3 regions of the Sulfitobacter pontiacus genome follow, and region 1 is predicted to be linked to each of the others. Evidence: riboswitches for the same ligand, from Rfam matches in the RefSeq annotation. Region 1 holds a riboswitch; each other region holds the start of a gene.
The links. Region 1 has a riboswitch for cobalamin ahead of bluB (5,6-dimethylbenzimidazole synthase). Riboswitches for the same ligand answer to the same signal wherever they lie in the genome.

Region 1 (2,198 bases):
CCAGCGTGATCACCATCCACAGCGCGGTCAGCACCAGTTCAAGCGTCGATGAATTGTCGGTTCCGTCCAGCGTGATCGACGACAGGCCAAGTGCCGCGCCGAAGGTGGTCAGCAAGAGGCCAATCGCCACAGCGACAACAGTGCCCGCGAAAATTGCGGGCCAGTCGACATAGGATCCATCGGCAGTTTTTTCAGTGAGTGTCGTGTTCATGTAAATGCCTCCCCGGCGTTTGCTTACGCCAAGCCGACCAGCGACAGCACCGCCATAACCACGACCACAAGACCAACGAGATAAATGATACCGCCCATTTTGAATACTTCCTCTTTGCGTGCCAGACGCGGGATGCACTGGCTTCACAAAGGCAACGTCAGGGAACCGGCATAGTTCCGCTGACCGCGCAAATTACCCGTACTGCGGGAGATGACAACGTGAGCGGGACGGACGGTGACTACGGGTCGCCCTGCCACGTACCGTCAAAGATCATCTCGTCCACGGGGAGCCGTTTGCTCCAGCCTTTCACCTCAAGTTCGGGCGTCTGGTAAAGCTCGTCCACGTGGCCCAGACACAGGTAGCCGACGATTTCTATCCGGTCGGGGATCTTCAACAGGTCACGCAGATCGGCATCGCGGAACACGCTGACCCAGCCCATCCCGATGCCCTCGGCGCGGGCGGCAAGCCAGAGGTTCTGGATCGCGCAGACGGTGCTATAAAGATCCATGCTTTGATTATGGGTGCGCCCCAGCACGACCTTACCGCCACGGCTGCGGTCACAGGTCACGCAGATATTGACCGGCGCCTTGCGGATGCCTTCGAGCTTCAGCGACCTGTAGGTTGTCTGGCGGTCGCCCTCGAACATCTGGGCGGCTTCCTCGTTGGCGCGGTTGAAGGCTTGCCAGACCTGATCGCGTGCGGCCTGATCGCGGATGACGATGAAATTCCACGGCTGTGACAACCCGACGGACGGTGCGTGATGCGCGGCGGTCAGTATGCGGTGCAACACATCCTCGGCCACTGGATCGGGTAAAAACTGATCGCGTACATCGCGGCGGGTAAAGATCGCCTTGTAGACGGCGTCGCGTTCAGCATCTGAAAAAGGCGCGGCGGGTGCCAGCGCAGAGGGTATCGGCATTGTTCAGTCCCCAACAATACGTTTATGCGCCAATCCCGCTGTCCATGCGGGGCAAGCTGTACTGTCTGGCCGGTCTTCTGACTTAGGGTCGTCTGGTCCGCGCGCCTTCCCGGAATAATCCAGTGGCCTATGCGCAAACCATCCCCATTACAGCGTTGGGCACGTGCCGGAGTTTCACCAGCTTCCCGATTCTTCCGCGGGGCGGACACCAGACCCGGCCATTGGGCCACGGCTGTCCGCCCGGAACAAGCCCTAACGCGGGGATCAGCCGCGTTTGGTTGCGAAAATCTTCTTCATTACGGCGTCGAACTCGTTCCACGAGATGACGGCCTTGTTGCCTGCATAGCCGTGATAATAGGACCGCCCGTTAGAGGTCGGGAAACCAGCCCAGATACGCGCGAGGTTTTCCATAAAGCGGTGGCGGCTGATCTTGCCTTTCTTGAAGGCGTTAAACCCCGCATCGACCAGAAGGATATCCGCCAGCCCGTCCTGCACCGCCGAGGTAAAGCGGTCATTCTTGCTCAGGCCCGCCTGTCGCACCAGACTGCGCAGTGTGGACGGAATGAACTGATATCGACCGATGGCATGCGGTTGGCCCGGCGTGCGGTCGATCCAGCGGTAGATCTCGCCGATGGTCATTTGCGTCGGACGCTGTGGCGGCAGCCGTTTGGCCCCGTATTGCACGGCGTCATAGCCCTTCGGACCTGCCTCGGCCCAAGCGATGAGACTTTTAAGGTCGGCGGCAGTGCTGACCCCGCTGAGCTCTTGGAAAGACCGGCTGCGGCTGCTCACGGTCTTGGACCGGACCTGCGCTTTGGGCTGGACCTTATGGCGCAGCTTGATCTGCCCCTGCCCTGCGGATTGCATGACGTTGAACGAGATGTCGCTTTGCATGGCAGAGCGCGCACCGGACAGGCTGAACCCTTCGGCGCTGACAGTGGTAGCGGCCAGAAGTGCCGCGGTTGCGATAATTGGTAGTGTGCAAGTAACTTTCATATCATCCCCCATGATGAAAAAATTTGTCATGGGACCATGGTGACCGCAGACGCCCACGCTTTCATTTGCGCA
Region 2 (2,198 bases), 1.1 Mb from region 1:
GTGCCGACGATCTGGGCGATGACGCCGCCACGGTTGATATCTCCGGCCAAGACAACGGGGACACCTGCGGCGCGGGCAAAGCCCATATTGGCAAGGTCGTTCTGGCGCAGGTTCGTTTCAGCCGGGCTGCCCGCCCCTTCAACGATGATCAGATCGGCGCTTTGCCCGAGGATACCGAAGCTTTCGAGCACGGGGGCCATCAACCCTGCGCGGGCCTTGCTGAAGTCACGCGCTTGCAGGGTGCTGTGGCGCTGCCCTTGCACGATCACCTGCGACCCGCTGTCGGTTTCGGGTTTCAGCAGGATGGGGTTCATATGCACCGACAGGGGCCGTCTGCAGGCGATCGCTTGCAGGGCCTGTGCGCGGCCGATCTCTCCGCCGTCCTCGGTGACGGCGGCGTTGTTCGACATGTTCTGCGGCTTGAACGGCGCGACGGAAAGCCCCCGACGCGTGGCCGCGCGGCACAGGCCCGCCACCAGCATGGATTTCCCCACATTCGATCCGGTGCCCTGGATCATGATGGCGCGGGTGGGCATGGCGGGACCTCGTGTTTTTTGTGCAGTCATTGGTGTCAGCCTGCGGTGATCCCGTCAAGCGTCCGCGCGTGCCCCCTGCGCATTGGTCGCCCGCGGGAAAATCCGCGCAAAGCGGGTTTGGCCCCTGCGTTATGACAGGCGCAGCTTGACAGAGGCGGGCAAATGACCAATGCAGGGCGTATGTTGGTTCCTGTCCCAGACAGGCGAAGAGGGAACGCGATACGCATTGATCCAGCCTTGGGTCAGCGCCAAGCGCAGCCGCCCCCGCGACCGTGACCGGAGAGAGCTTTCAACCACTGGCCCGCAGGCTGGGAAGGTGAAGGTTCGCAAGGCAAGCTGCCTTAGATCCGCAAGCCGGGAGACCTGCCAGCATAGTTTGTAACGGGCGAACGGGGTGTTTCGCGACTGGCCTAGAACGCTGTTCGCATGTCGTTCGCTGCTGGCGATCCCCCTTGGCCCATCGACGTATGAGGCAAGATATGACCACCACGGATCAACCGGTCACCGTCACCATCTGCACCACCTGTCGCGCAGGTCAGATCACCGCCGAGGACGCGCCGCGCCCCGGCCAACAGCTGTTTGACGCGCTGTCGGGGCATCTGCCCGACGGTGTGCAGCTGCGCGGAGCCGAATGTCTGTCGGCCTGTTCGCGGGGCTGTTCGATGGTCCTGTCGGGTGGGCCGTCGCGCTGGACTTATGTGTATGGCGATCTCGACACTGACGCGCATTTGTCCGATATCGTGAATGGCGTCTCTGCCTATGCCCAGACCTCTGATGGCGTGGTGCCCTGGCGCGAACGCCCCGTGGTCTTCCGCAAACAATCCATCGCCCGCATTCCCCCACAGGAGCCTACCGAATGACCAACCTTACCAAAATCCCCGTTACCGTGATCACCGGCTTTCTGGGCGCTGGCAAAACCACCTTTATCCGTCACCTGATGGAGAACGCGGGCTCCAAGCGTCTGGCCGTGCTGGTCAATGAATTCGGCACCGCCGGTGTGGATGGCGACATCCTGAAATCCTGCGCGATTGACAATTGCCCCGCCGAGAACATCGTCGAGCTGGCAAACGGCTGTATCTGCTGCACCGTGGCCGATGACTTTATCCCCACCATCGAAGCCCTGATGGCCCTGCCCGAAACGCCTGATCATATCCTGATCGAGACGTCGGGGCTGGCGCTGCCAAAGCCCTTGCTCAAGGCGTTTGACTGGCCAGCGATCCGGTCGCGCATCACCGTGGACGGCGTGATTACGCTTGCCGATGCCGAAGCCGTGGTCAGCGGGCAGTTCGCCCCCGATCTGGAGGCCGTGGCCGCGCAGCGCGATGCCGACGACAGTCTGGACCACGAAACGCCTTTGTCCGAGGTGTTTGAAGACCAAATCGCCTGCGCCGACATCGTGCTGCTGTCGAAGGCCGATCTGGCGGGCCCCGAGGGCGTCGAGGCTGCGCGCAAGGTGATCGAGGCGCATGCGCCGCGCAAGCTGCCGATCATTCCGATGACCGAAGGCGTGATCGACCCGCGCGTTGTGCTGGGTCTGGAAGCCGCCGCCGAAGATGACATCGACGCGCGCCCCAGCCACCACGACGGGCATGATGATCACGAACATGACGACTTTGAAAGCGTGGTGATCGACATGGGCGAGGTCGCCGATGTCGCCACCCT
Region 3 (2,198 bases), 1.0 Mb from region 1:
AAGGCGGTAAAGCGGTTGCAAGAGGCCGAAGTCGTGCTGTTCGACGATCTGTCGGCGGGTCCGATCCTTGAACATGTCTCGCCCGAGGCGGATCTGATCGGGGTCGGCAAACGCGCCGGACGGCTGTCTCCGAAGCAGGATCACGTGAGCCGTTTGCTGGTCGAACACGCATTGACCGGCGCGCGGGTGGTGCGGCTGAAAAGTGGGGACGCGGGCGTGTTTGGCCGGCTTGAAGAAGAGCTGACCGCGCTGAAAGCGGCAGGCGTCGCCTTCGAGATCATCCCCGGTGTGACGGCGGCGTCTTCGGCGGCGGCGGCGGCGATGATCCCGCTGACCCGACGGCTGACCGCGCGGCGGGTGCAATTCATCACCGGCCACGGCGAATCGGGTGCCTTGCCCGAAGATCTGAACATGGCGGCGCTGGCCGACCCTACGGCGACCACGGTCGTCTACATGGGCCGCCGCACCTTTGCAGGTTTCGCCGCGCGGCTGATCGAGGCGGGCTTGCCCCCCTCGACCCCAGCCCTGCTGGCAGAGGCGGTATCGACCCCCGATCAAAAGCTGAGCCGCCACACCGTGGAAAGCCTTGCCCATCTGCCGCTGGATCCCGCAACGTCAGCGCCTGCGCTGATCCTTTACGGGCCGTTGACCGAATAGATGACTTGACAAAACCAGCCCGAAAATGACCACCTATTCCGGACGGTTCCCCGTGCGCCTTCGGGCAATCGGGGTGAAAAGGGAATACGGTGCGGTGCCAAAGCAAAGGTGCCAAATCCGGAACTGCCCCCGCACCTGTAAGTGAAGAGCAACCCGCATTGCCACTGGGCCACACCGCCTGGGAAGGCGCGGCACGCATGGACGCACAAAGTCAGGAGACCTGCCGTCATGGGGATGATCCCTGTTCCAACTGGCTGCCCCCCGGGGCGGCTTTCACATTATGCCGTCGGGGAAGACGGTAAGGAGACCTGAATATGCATATCGAACCCGAAGTCGTGACCGGCGCCAAGCTGGTCCTGTCCTATGGCACCGCTGCCGGTGCTGCGGCCTATACCGCGAAAACCGCAATGGACTCTGTCCGTGAAAAAGGCGTCGTGCCTTTTGCGGGCGGGGCCGCGGTGGCCACCGCGCTCACCTTTGTCTTTTTCCAGGTCTTCCCGCATTTCCCCGTGGGCGTGAGCGAAGTGCACCTGATCCTCGGGTCGACCCTGTTCTTGCTGTTCGGCGTGGCCCCTGCGGCTGCCGGTCTGGCGCTTGGTCTGCTGGCGCAGGGCGTGTTCTTTGCCCCCATCGACCTGCCGCAATACACGATGAACGTCACCACGCTGCTAGTGCCCTTGTTCATGGTCTCGGCGCTGGCCAAACGCATCATCGCGCCCAACACCGCCTATGTTGATCTGACCTATGTTCAAGCGCTCAAGCTGTCGACCGCGTTTCAGGCGGGCGTTGTGGGCTGGGTGGCGTTCTGGGCCATCTACGGTCAGGGCTTTGCCGCCAGCAACATCGCCGCTGTGGCCAGCTTTGGCGGGGCCTATATGATGGTCATCCTGATCGAGCCGCTGGTGGATCTGGCCGTGCTCGCCGCCGCGAAAACCCTGCGTGATTTCGCGGGCAGCGCGCTGTTCACCAAACGTCTAACACAGACTGCCGCTGAATAATCCAAGACCCGACGCGGCCCCCTACTCTGCGGGCCGCGTCACCCCCTGCCGGAGCCTCAAGATGTTTACGCTTTCACTGATCGGCATCGGGTCCGGCAATCCCAAACACCTGACATTACAAGCCATCGACGCGCTGAATGCCTGCGATGTGATCCTGATTCCGTCCAAGGGCGCAGGCAAAGATGATCTGGCCGGCCTGCGGCACGAGATTTGCGCCCAGGTGCTGCGGTCGGACGGGCCTGATATTCACGAATTCACCCTGCCCAAACGCGACGCCGCCAACCCTGATTATCACGCGGGCGTCCACGATTGGCATGATGCCATTGCGCAGGTCTGGCTGGCCGAGATGCAGCGCACCCTGCCCAAAGGCGGCCGTGTCGGCTTTCTCGTCTGGGGGGATCCGTCGCTGTATGACAGCACCCTGCGCATTGCGGAGCGGTTGCAAAAGGCCGTCACACTCACCGTCGATGTCGTGCCGGGGATCACCTCTCTTCAGGTACTGACGGCGGGCCATGCGATCCCGCTGAACACCATCGGCAATCC

Region 2: another riboswitch for cobalamin. It lies ahead of AB1495_RS04105 (DUF1636 domain-containing protein); the one in region 1 lies ahead of bluB (5,6-dimethylbenzimidazole synthase).
Region 3: another riboswitch for cobalamin. It lies ahead of AB1495_RS04170 (energy-coupling factor ABC transporter permease); the one in region 1 lies ahead of bluB (5,6-dimethylbenzimidazole synthase).

What each region holds. Positions count from the first base shown of each region.
Region 1 is NZ_CP160849.1:1,875,663-1,877,860, reverse strand. Features, by position in the region: gene AB1495_RS09210 (hypothetical protein) at 1-211, opposite strand, end outside; gene bluB (5,6-dimethylbenzimidazole synthase) at 450-1,130, opposite strand; cobalamin riboswitch at 1,180-1,358, opposite strand; gene AB1495_RS09200 (hypothetical protein) at 1,395-2,156, opposite strand.
Region 2 is NZ_CP160849.1:813,784-815,981, forward strand. Features, by position in the region: gene AB1495_RS04100 (cobyric acid synthase) at 1-536, opposite strand, end outside; cobalamin riboswitch at 704-922, shown strand; gene AB1495_RS04105 (DUF1636 domain-containing protein) at 1,016-1,396, shown strand; gene cobW (cobalamin biosynthesis protein CobW) at 1,393-2,198, shown strand, end outside.
Region 3 is NZ_CP160849.1:827,136-829,333, forward strand. Features, by position in the region: gene cobA (uroporphyrinogen-III C-methyltransferase) at 1-657, shown strand, start outside; cobalamin riboswitch at 684-900, shown strand; gene AB1495_RS04170 (energy-coupling factor ABC transporter permease) at 972-1,655, shown strand; gene cobF (precorrin-6A synthase (deacetylating)) at 1,717-2,198, shown strand, end outside.